2 regions of the Gottfriedia acidiceleris genome follow, and region 2 is predicted to be linked to the other one. Evidence: riboswitches for the same ligand, from Rfam matches in the RefSeq annotation. Region 2 holds a riboswitch; the other holds the start of a gene.

Region 1 (6,168 bases), 1.8 Mb from region 2:
TAATGATTAATTTAGGTAAGACACCAAATCCAAACCAAATAATTAAAAGCGGTGCCAATACGATAATTGGTACATTTTGCGAAAGAATTAATAATGGGTAAAAAGCTTCCCTAACACCTGGAATTAAATGCAATAAAAATGCGATTAAAAATCCTAATAAACTACCAATTAACAAACCAATAATCGTTAATTGAATTGTAGAAGAAATATGAGGAAGTAGTGAATTAGTTGATTTCATTCCTTCTTTAAAGATTGCGATTGGTCCTGGTAATAACCAAGATTCAATTTTCCAAATTTTAATACTTAGCTGCCAGCAAATTAAAAAAAGCAGGATGACAACGGTTGGTTGCCATCCTTTTATATTTTTAAATTTCATTAACGGTACTTCTCCGTTAACACATCCATCGTAATACCTTGTGGTTGATAAAGTATTTTCATTTGAGTAATTACATTGTGGCAACCTATTTCAATCATTCTTTCATTCATTTTTTGAACAACCATTAATAATTGATTCAAGTCACCTTCCATAGTTGTTTCCAATGGTTGAACTTGATATTTTACACCTGATTCATCAATAATTTTAATTGCTTCATCAACTGCTGGAATAACATCCTCAATATTATTTGTTTTCGGTATAATTTGGACACTCATTAAAGTAGTTTGCATTTTTGCCCCTCCTTATTTCGCTGGTAAGAAATCATTCGTAAATGCTTCTTTTGGCTTAAAGTTTCCTTCTAATAATTTATTTTCAGCTAAGAAATCAGCATAGTTTTTCCAAACCGATAACTTTTGCTCACCCCAACGGTCTGCATCATCTTTATATTTAGATGCTAACCATTCTTGGCTTTTTTCCACTAATTTTTTATCTAAATCTGGATTATCCTTTATTAAAATCGATGCAGCTTCTTTTGGGTTATCAATCGCAAAATTATATCCTTTTGATGCAGCAGCCACAAACGCTTTTACTATTTTAGGGTTTTTACTAATCATTTTTTCATTCGTAGCTAAAACTGGAGTATAGTAATCTAGCTTTTTACTATAATCAGTTAAATAAATCATGTTTAATTTTTCTCCACGTAGCTCTGCTTCAATCCCTGTCCATCCTTGATAAATCCATGCAAAATCGATATCTCTTTTAACTGCTGTAAAGAAATCAGCATCACCCATATTAACGATATTTAACTTATTAACATTAGCATTTTCTTCTGACATAAGTGATTTTAAAATAGCCTTTTCAACTGGCGAACCCCATCCACCATATGTTTTTCCAACGAAATCTTTTGGAGACTTAATTTCTTTATTCACCGGTGATGCAAACCCAGAAGTATTATGTTGAATAATTGCTGCAATTGATACAATCGGTACATTTTGAACTCTTGCCTGTGTAATTGACTCTTGATAAGAAACACCAAAGTCTGCTTTACCTGATGCCACCAATTGGTCTGCACCTGTTTCTCCCGGGCTGATTATATCTACATCAAGTCCTTGTTCCTTAAAGTAACCTTTTTCCTTAGCAACAAATAGCCCAGTATGATTTGTATTTGGCGTCCAGTCTAGTACGACAGTCACCTTTTTTAATTGCTTTGTCTTTTTAGTAGTAGCAGTTTTGTTTTGACCACACCCGGTTAACATTAAACAAATAGCTACTAAAAATACTACTAGTTTTTTCATTATCTATAACTCCTTTTTGTTTTTGGTTTATACAAAAAGAAAACGTCCGGATACTAACCCGGACGTAAATGCGCTGTAAAAAACATATCTAAAAAGAGATACTGTTCCCTACGCTGGCATCACCCAGATCAGGTTCTAAGAGTCAACATCTTAAGGACGCTATCTCAGCCAGCAACACTGGCTCCTCCACATTTTTCTCATATATAAACTTTTCCTCATTAATATAACAGATAATGATTAAATTTACGAATTATTTTCAACTTATGTTTAAATGTTTTAATACTCTGTTAATAGGCGCACTGAACTATGAAATTTCAACAGTTTTAAAAAGAGAATAATAAACAAAAATATCATTTATTATAGTAAAATCTTAAATGAATAAAGAATATACTACATCAACAAATTATTAAGTAAAATGAGGGGATTTTTTGAATAAGCCAATCGGAGTCATTGACTCAGGTGTTGGGGGCTTAACAGTTGCCAAACAAATTATAAGACAATTACCTAAAGAGGACATTTTATACTTAGGCGATACTGCAAGATGTCCATACGGATCAAGACCATATACCGAAATCAGGGAATTCACTTGGGAAATGACTAATTTTCTATTGGAAAAAGATATAAAAATGTTAGTCATCGCCTGTAATACAGCAACCTCAGTAGTCTTAAATGAAATGCGAGAAAAACTTCAAATTCCAGTCATTGGAGTTGTCCGCCCAGGTGCTAGAGCAGCAATAAAATTAACACAAAATGACCAAATCGGTGTCATAGGAACGAATGCTACTATTAATAGTAAAGCATATCATTCTGCACTAAAGCGGATTAATGACAAAGTTATCATTGAAGGTTTGGCATGCCCAGAGTTTGCTGGAATTGTTGAAAATGGGGACTACAATAAACCTGAAATATTTGAGATTGTTAAACACACTCTTGCACCTCTTATTAATTCAAATATTGATACACTCATACTAGGGTGCACGCATTACCCATTACTCGGTCCAATCATCCAAAAAGTGATGGGACCATCAATTCATCTTATTAGCTCTGGTGATGAAACAGCTTTAGAAGTAAGTGCAATTCTAGATCAACAAAATTTATTATCTAACTCTGATATCACTTCACATGAATTTTTTACAACTGGGGATCCAACCATTTTTAGTAAAATAGCTTCATCCTTATTCCAAGAACCAATGGAAAACGTAAAGTATATTAAACTATAAAGGTCAATAGACCGCATTAAATGAAGAAACCAACAAAGTAAACCTTTGTTGGTTTTTGTCATTTTAAATTACGAACGCTCTTCTATTTCATACTATTTATTCTTTTGTATTATTTGAAAAATAATCTTTAAGCATCGCATTGTTCTTTACAATATCATCTAATGTATATTGATCTAAAACTTGTAAAAATTGTTCCAATGCATTATTAAATATATGTTTTAAAGAACAAACAGGTGTAATAACACAAGTATTACCGTGTTCAAAACATTCCACAATATTAAAGTCTTCTTCAGTTTTGCGAATTATTTCACCGATATTTATTTCTGATGGCAATTTAGCTAATCGGATTCCACCGTTTCTGCCACGGATTGTTTCGATGTAACCCATCTTTCCTAAATTATAAATTATTTTCATTAAATGATTTTTAGAAATATCATAAGCTTCAGCGATGTCTTTAATATTAACTAATTTTTCACTAGGCTCAGAGCTAAGAAATATTAGTACACGAAGAGAGTAATCCGAATAAGTTGTTAAACGCATAACTTGTCCTCACTGTTTTATTTAAGATTAATCATAGCATAATTGTGAACTTTTTTTAAACTTTAATGTATTTTTACGAAAAAATCCACAAAAGATGTATTCTACATATTGCTTTAAATAAATTCTAGGTCTAAGATAAAGATGTATTTAAAATACTACTTTAAAACATGATTAGGGGGATTTATCATGCTATCTCAAAAAACAATTGATATTATTAAGTCAACAGTTCCAGTCTTAGAAGTAAAGGGTACAGAAATCACTAAAGTATTCTATAAAAATTTATTTACTAATCATCCTGAACTATTAAATGTATTTAATCACACAAATCAACAACAAGGTAGACAACAAACTGCTCTTGCAAATACTGTTTTAGCTGCTGCACAGAACATTGATAAACTAGCAACAATTATTCCTGTTGTAAAACAAATTGCGCAAAAACACCGCAGTCTTCAAGTAAAACCAGAGCACTATCCAATCGTAGGGCAACATTTACTAGGGGCAATTAAAGAAGTACTTGGTGATGCTGCAACTGATGAAATACTAGGTGCTTGGGCGGAAGCATATGGAGTTATTGCACAAGTATTTATCGATATCGAAAAAGAAATGTATGAGGAAGCATCTTCACAAGAAGGTGGATGGTCTGAATTTAAAGAGTTTAAAGTCATTGAAAAAGTTAATGAAAGCGATGTAATTACTTCATTCTACTTAGTTCCTAAAGATGGTTCTTCAGTTCCTACTTTCTTACCTGGTCAATATATTACTGTTCGCTCACAAATTCCTGGTGAAGAATATTTATCAAACAGACAATATAGTTTATCTGATGCACCAGGTAAAAATTATTTTAGAATTTCAGTAAAAAGAGAAGCTGAAGAAAATAAACCACTTGGTAAATTCTCAAACTACCTACACAATCAAGTAAATGTTGGTGATACATTGGAAATTACTGCTCCAGCAGGTGAATTTACTATAAATACTGAAATTGATTCAGATGTTGTTTTCTTAAGTGGTGGTGTTGGAATTACACCATTAATCAGTATGGCTAAGTCAATTGCAAGTAATCAACCAACTCGTCAAGTCAGCTTCATAAGCGCTTCAAGAAACGGTAAATTACAAGCATTTGAAAACGAACTAAACCAATTAAAAGAGCTCTTAACAAATTACAATTTATCATTTGTTTATGAAAATCCTTCTGAGGAAGATCTTCAAAATAACAACTTTAAAAAGCAAGGTTATATTGATGCAGAATGGTTAAATAGCAATGTTAAATCAGATAATGCAGATTATTACGTATGTGGACCAGTACCGTTTTTAAAAGCAATTATAACTAGCTTAAAAGAATTAGGCATTAAAGATACACAAATTCACTACGAATTCTTCGGACCAGCAATGAATTTAGACACTGAACCTAAAAGCCCTGTACATCATGATTAATATTAAAAAGGATGCTCAATTTAGAGCATCCTTTTCACATTGTTGAAAAAAACTCTTGCCAATAAATTTCCATATTTTCGTAAAAGGAGTTTAGTGATGTTTATTAAAAAAAATTTACTAGAGTTTATTGGTATATTAAAATTGTTGAAACACTTAAACATTTAAAATCATTATTAAAATATGAATTTTAACATCTATAATGTTCCACTTAATGGGTTGCCCCATTAAGTACACATCTCTTCTTATTTCTGTTCTAATAATACAGCCACTCTTTTTAAAACTGTCGGTATTGTAAAGCTACCAAAAATTGCGATTAGGTCACTTGAGTAGTATTTTTTTAGAGTGCCATATACTAAGCCACTTATCATAAGATCGTACAAAAAGAATCGACCAAAATCACGTTTAGTTATGACCATAAAGATGATAGATGCATTTCTTGTTGTAAGAATAAGCCCACCTTCTTCTAGAAAAATTAATCATTCTAATCAATGCAAATCACAAATTTATTTTTTGTCTAACATCCAATAATACTTTTCAATTTCTTCTTTTACTTTTATCATGCCAATTTTCTCTAAAACTCTAATAGAGGCATGATTATAAATAGAACAAATAGCGGATATTCTTGTAACATGATTTTGCTTTAATCCCCACTCACAAAAAGCGCTACCCATTTCAGTTGCATATCCTTTACCTTGATAACTAGGTGCAATACTATACCCTATCTCCATTATCCCAGTTTCATCAGGACCACCTTTAAATCCCATGTCCCCAATAATTACTCGATCTTTTTTATGAATAATAATTCCTTCATATTTTTCTTCAGTAGGATGCGTTTGAAAACGAGAGATTTTATAAGGGAAAAGATTTTTATATACGAGAATTGGCCACCCTTGAGCGAAACTATAAAATTGATTTTCAAATTCTAACTCTTTATTTCCACTTAAAACAGAAAGCATCGCTTCTGCTGTAAAAGTCATTAATAGTAAATTTTTAGTTTCAGTGATTATCATTACCTGACTCCTGTATACTAAATTTTATAGTTTTTTTGACTACTGCTTCCCTTAAAAAATATTCTAGAAATGACTAATCCAATCAGTCCAAGCAGTATAAATAAACCGGCTCTAACCATCAATGTAATATTTGGTAAATCGATTAATACAAGTTTTCCTAGCGTCAATAATAATAAACCTATCCCAGTATATGTCCAAACTTTGAACTTCTTAATGTTACCAAGTATCATGGCTAATATGGAAAGCAAGATCCAACTGATATTAATTAATAATCGAATTATATTGTCGGATTGATC
Region 2 (6,168 bases):
TTCTAAACTAAATAGTAAAAATAAGTTTGATAAGGATTCAAATCAAACTGCATAAGTAATGAAATCCCACTATAGTAACCTATAGTGGGATTTTTTTTGTTAGTTACATATTTTGATTAACAATCTAGAATAATTATAGATATCCAAATCAACAAACTTTACAAAAACAGATTTACTTTATGATATGATACGACTTAAGAAAATTTATTTTCGAATGAACAGGAGCTGTTAAAATGTTCCCATTAAAAAATTATTATGAATCATTTATTAAAAAGGATCTTATTGGATTGAAAAGAGAGATCGCATTAAAACGACTAAGTAATTTACTTGCTTGTCAAAAGATTAGTAAAGATACCAAGGAAGTTGTACATATTCGTTATTTTACTTGTACCGAAACACTTCAGCCCACTGACACTTATTTAGGTACAATAGCTGTGAAGTTTCAAAATGGTTATGTAGTTGAAACAGCAATCTCACTTCCTAAGGAAAAATAATTCATTTATTAAAACTTACTTCTAGGTAAAAGCCTAATTACACTATAGACTAGTTTCATAGTTGGCAAAAAAACATACGATACATTATCCACCTCTCCTAATTGTAATTTTTCAATTAGCTGCATGACCCTAAGGGAATTTTCCCTTAAATATCGTATGAAGGAGGTCACATGTATGAGTACTGGACATCACGGACACCATCTTAACGGTTTTGCTTTAATCGTTGTTCTGTTTATCTTATTAATCATTGTTGGAGCAGCTTGCTGGTCTGGACATGACGGATATGGATATGGTCACCACTGGTAATCATTAAAAACTATAAAACTCCTGTTAAATTTTAACAGGGGTTTTTTTTTAATCCATTAAGAAACTAGTGCTTGCTTAGAATGAATTGTAGTGATATGTACTGAACTTTTTAAGTCGAACCATTTTTCTATTCCAAGGTAAGGATCTTAAACTTAACACTAAACTCGATTTAAAGAAAGTAAAATTCCAAAAGCGCTTGTATATACAGTTAAACTTATTAAGTTCATATTACCGGAAAGAATGAAAATTAATATGCATAAATAGACAAAATAAAACAGAAGGAAGAATAAAAAATTTTAAATATATGGCATGTTTTTTAAGATAAATTTTAAATGAATACCCAATCACACCACGGTTAATAATATGTTAGGTTTCTATTTTTAGTTTAGAGGAGGTTATGTATGAATAAGCAACGAGCTCAAGAAATTGCTTCTTCTGCTGTAATGGCTAATGTTACATATAATGGAGTGCCAATTTATATTCAACATGTTGATGAAGCAAATGAAACTGCTAGAATCTATCCGCTAGGTCAACCAGATCGAGAGGAAGATGTTTCAATCAATAGTTTGTCAGAACATTAATTCTTGAATAACAAAAAACAAACCTCTTAGTTTTTGAGGTTTGTTTTCGTATTGTTTCTCCAGATTACCAACATAAGCTTTCAATTAAACTGCATTTAAGGCATTCTTGTATCGTATCTTTTTTCTGGAAATCGTGTACACAGTTTTTTTGAATTGTGCTCAATTCGATCTTTAACTGATTCATATTTCTTTCTAAATACTTTATTTCTTTTATGATTTCTTCTACCCTATTCATATAAGGCTCACACCCTTATTGATAGATTTCTCCGCCTTGTTTTCTAAATTCAAGTGCTTTTTCTTTCATGCCTTCTTCGATGATTGAATCATTCTGAAGTTCTTCTTGTTTAACTAAATCTCGAATATCTTGAGAGATTCTCATACTACAGAATTTTGGACCACACATTGAACAAAAATGTGCTGTTTTAGCTCCTTCAGCAGGTAATGTTTCGTCGTGATATTCAATTGCTCTTTCAGGATCTAGGGAAAGGTTAAACTGATCACGCCATCTAAATTCAAATCTTGCTTTTGAAAGTGCGTCATCTCTTTTTTGTGCACCAGGGTGTCCTTTTGCTAAGTCAGCTGCATGTGCTGCTATTTTGTATGTAATAACACCTACTCTTACATCTTCCTTATTTGGAAGGCCTAAATGCTCTTTCGGAGTTACATAACAAAGCATTGCAGTACCAAACCAACCAATCATTGCTGCACCGATCGCTGATGTAATGTGATCGTAGCCAGGCGCGATATCAGTCGTTAACGGTCCTAATGTATAAAACGGTGCTTCCTGACAAATTTCTAATTGTTTATCCATATTTTCTTTAATTAAGTGCATCGGTACATGTCCCGGTCCTTCAATCATAACTTGAACATCGTGTTTCCATGCAATTTTCGTTAACTCACCTAGTGTTTCTAACTCAGAAAACTGTGCTTCGTCATTTGCATCGGCGATTGAGCCTGGTCTCAGTCCATCTCCTAAAGAGAATGTTACGTCATAACGCTTCATAATTTCACAAATTTCTTCAAAATGAGTATATAAAAAATTCTCTTTATGATGAGCTAAACACCACTGAGCCATAATAGACCCTCCACGAGATACAATTCCAGTCACTCGTTTTGCAGTTAATGGGATATAGCGTAATAACACACCCGCGTGAATCGTAAAATAGTCTACCCCTTGTTCAGCTTGCTCAATTAGAGTATCTCTAAACACTTCCCAGCTTAAATCTTCAGCAATTCCATTGACCTTTTCAAGCGCCTGATAAATCGGAACTGTCCCTACTGGTACCGGTGAGTTTCGGATAATCCATTCACGTGTTGTATGAATATTCTTCCCGGTTGAAAGATCCATCATCGTATCTGCTCCCCAACGAGTAGCCCATGTCATTTTTTCTACTTCTTCTTCAATTGAGGACGTGACGGCTGAATTACCTATATTGGCGTTTATTTTCACATGAAAATTACGTCCGATGATCATTGGCTCACTTTCAGGGTGATTAATATTCGATGGAATGACAGCCCTTCCTTTTGCAACTTCATCACGAACAAATTCAGCTGAAACATTCTCTCGAATCGCAATAAATTCCATTTCAGGTGTTATAATCCCTTTACGAGCATAATGCATTTGAGTAATATTTCCATTATCCTTTGCACGTAACGGTTTTCTTTTTAACCCTTTAAACACCTCAACATTATGTTGATCTGACTCTTTTCTATATCCATTATCTTCAGGCTTTATTTCACGCCCTTCATACTCTTCAACATCATTTCGTTCGATTACCCAGTTTTGTCTAATCGCCTTAAGTCCCATTCGAATATCAACTGAGCTAGCTGAATCTGTGTAAGGTCCGCTAGTGTCGTAAACTCTTACTGGAGCATTCTCTTCTTCGCCAAAAGTGCCAGTTGTTGGACTTAATTGAATCTCACGCATTGGCACCTTAATGTCAGGTCTAGACCCTTCAACATACACCTTCTTACTCCCTGAAAAACTAGACATGATGGAAAAATTCATTTCATTTACAGAATTGTTCATTTGATTTCATTCCCCTTTTTAATTAGTTTAAAAAGGACGAAATCCAATTCATTTAAAGCATGAAAAAAAGCCGAAATCTTATTTTTAAGACCCGGCTAAGTGTTAGCAAAACTACATTAACAATTATGAAATCATTAATGAGAAATTTCTAACTTCCCCACGCTGGTATGAACCAGATCAGGTCCTGAGGGTTAAGAAACTTATTCGCGTTTCTCTCTCAGCCCAACTAATTGGACACCCCTAGTCAATCTATTAAATTGTTCAAACTAAATATAAACCCACAAATTTAAAATGTAAATGTTTTTATTCCCCTAAATTTTTACAGAAATTCCAAATTAAAAAAATTATTGGTTTTTTTATCCCCTAAAAATACTTGATTTCACTATATCTCAAGCCCAATTTCTAGTAAATAATTAGACTAGTAAAAATAAATTTAGTATTGAATATTATTTTTTATATGCTATGCTAAGATTAATTTTCATACATATTCATCACTAGGGGATCCCTTGATAAGGGCTGAGAATAAAGTAGTTACTTTTAAACCCTCAAAACCTGAACAGGCTAGTACCTGCGTAGGAAAGTGGCGCATTTTATACTTTTTCACGTGCGATGTAACCACTTTCTTTTTTTAGGAAAGTGGTTTTTTTGTTGAAAAAATTTTCATAGTGAAAGAGGCTGGGAAAATGGAACTTATTGCAATTACAGATGATCAGCACTCAGTCGAAGTACTTGCTACAAAAATAATTCAAATAATCGATGCTGTCGACTATGTACATATTCGCGAAAAATCGAAAACGGCAATCGAGCTACTATCACTTTTAAATCTACTAAAAATAAACAAAGTAGATATGAAAAAAATTGTTTTAAATGATCGATTAGATATAGCTATTTTCTCTAACCTATCAAATATTCACTTGCCAGGACATGGTCTACCACTTGTTGATGTAAAAGAATATTTTCCTAATTTACGAGTAGGAAAGTCAGTTCACTCACTTACTGAAGCAATACAGGCAGAAAATGATAAAGCTGACTATATTATGTATGGTCATTGTTTTGAAACAGAGTGTAAAAATGGATTAACACCTAATGGAATTGAACTAATTCCAGAAATGAAAAAAACGTTAACTATACCAATCTATGCAGTCGGGGGAATATTACCTGAACATATCCACGTTCTAAAAGAGAACAAAATTGATGGTATAGCTGTAATGTCTGGCATATTTTCTGCCCGAAATCCCCTAGAAGCTGCGCTGCAATATTTTGAAAGGTGCAAATTCGCTTATGAACAAGAAATTTGATGTTGTAGTAATTGGTGGTGGAATAATAGGTTGTTCCATTTCTTATTATCTAGCAAAAGAAAACATTCATGTCGCAGTTCTTGAAGGACAGCAGGTTGGTCAGAAAACAACTAAGGCAGCTGCTGGAATGCTTGGCGCGCATTCCGAATGGGATCATTCCGAGTCATTTTTTTCTTTTGCTAGAAACAGTCAATTAACTTATTTTCACCTTCAGGAAGAATTAAAAGAATTATGTGGAATTGATATTGAACTTAAAAAAGGTGGCATTTTCAAACTAGCTTATACAGATTTAGAAAAAAAACAATTAACTCCCCTACTCACTCAAACTTCATCACTTTGGTCTAACCAGGAGGAGCTAAAAAAACAGATACCTGGCATCCATCCAAACATAATTGGAGCAGCTTATATTGAAGACGACGTGAATGTGTTGCCTGTTTCTGTCTGTAACGCGTTTTGCAAAGCTGCTCAAATTTTAGGTGCATCTATTTTTGAATATACACATGTATTTCAGATTCAAAAAATTGATTCACATTATTTAGTTAAAACAACAAATGGCGATTTTGAAGCAAAAACCATTGTAGTTGCAAGTGGCGTTTGGAGTAATTCATTGTTTGGACAGCTTGGATTACATCACGAAATTATTCCCGTTAAAGGTGAATGCATCTCAGTCAAAAGTGAAAAAGTTGCATTAAAGCATACTCTCTTCCATGAACAAAATTATATTGTTCCAAGGAATGACGGCCGCCTTGTTATCGGAGCTACGATGATTGATAACGAATGGAATGAGAACCCTAGCTTAAAAGGGATTGAGTCATTAATAAAAAGCGCTAAAAAAATGCTTCCCGAAATTGAAGACATGAAAATTGATTCATTTTGGGCAGGATTACGACCGCGAACTCTCGACTATAACCCTTTTATTGGAACTCATCCAGAAGAAGATCAAATCTTATTTGCGACCGGCCATTTTCGAAATGGGATATTGCTTGCACCAGCAACTGGAAAATTAATTCGAGATTTGATCCTTAAACGGGAAGTCGATCGTAACTGGATTGAAGCATTTAAAATCAATCGTTAATTTTAAGCCTTTGGAGGTGTAAGCAGTTGGAAATAAGGTTAAACGGAAAGAATATCGATATTTCGAGCAAAAACTATACAATTCAGGATCTGCTTAATGAATATCAATTAGAAAATCGAATTGTTATTGTCGAAGTTAATAAAGAAATTATTTACAAGGAACAGTATTCGATAACTCATCTCTCTAACGGAGATTCTGTAGAATTAATACATTTTGTAGGTGGTGGCTAATCATGTTAAAAGTAGGAAATCATACGTTTCATTCAAGATTATTATTAGGAACAGGAAAATACCCTTCATTTGAAGTCCAGAAAGAAGCTGTTGAAGTATCGGAAGCCGATATCCTAACTTTTGCTGTTAGAAGAATGAATATTTTTGAGGAATCT

What was found. A riboswitch is a leader RNA that binds a small molecule or an ion and turns the genes downstream of it on or off. The one in region 2 is predicted to bind thiamine pyrophosphate.
Region 1: another riboswitch for thiamine pyrophosphate. It lies ahead of MY490_RS05000 (ABC transporter substrate-binding protein); the one in region 2 lies ahead of thiC (phosphomethylpyrimidine synthase ThiC).

What each region holds. Positions count from the first base shown of each region.
Region 1 covers NZ_CP096034.1:1,056,900-1,063,067, reverse strand. Annotated here, with positions in the region: gene MY490_RS05010 (ABC transporter permease) at 1-376, opposite strand, end outside; gene MY490_RS05005 (thiamine-binding protein) at 376-666, opposite strand; gene MY490_RS05000 (ABC transporter substrate-binding protein) at 679-1,671, opposite strand; TPP riboswitch at 1,760-1,869, opposite strand; gene racE (glutamate racemase) at 2,100-2,891, shown strand; gene MY490_RS04990 (RrF2 family transcriptional regulator) at 2,988-3,431, opposite strand; gene hmpA (NO-inducible flavohemoprotein) at 3,618-4,862, shown strand; gene MY490_RS04980 (GNAT family N-acetyltransferase) at 5,366-5,872, opposite strand; gene MY490_RS04975 (DUF2339 domain-containing protein) at 5,890-6,168, opposite strand, start outside.
Region 2 covers NZ_CP096034.1:3,922,022-3,928,189, forward strand. Annotated here, with positions in the region: gene MY490_RS18535 (branched-chain amino acid transporter BcaP) at 1-55, shown strand, start outside; gene MY490_RS18540 (hypothetical protein) at 234-494, shown strand; gene MY490_RS18545 (YjcZ family sporulation protein) at 669-800, shown strand; gene MY490_RS18550 (small acid-soluble spore protein H) at 1,202-1,381, shown strand; gene thiC (phosphomethylpyrimidine synthase ThiC) at 1,632-3,410, opposite strand; TPP riboswitch at 3,548-3,662, opposite strand; TPP riboswitch at 3,897-4,006, shown strand; gene MY490_RS18560 (thiamine phosphate synthase) at 4,094-4,708, shown strand; gene thiO (glycine oxidase ThiO) at 4,692-5,783, shown strand; gene thiS (sulfur carrier protein ThiS) at 5,810-6,013, shown strand; gene MY490_RS18575 (thiazole synthase) at 6,016-6,168, shown strand, end outside.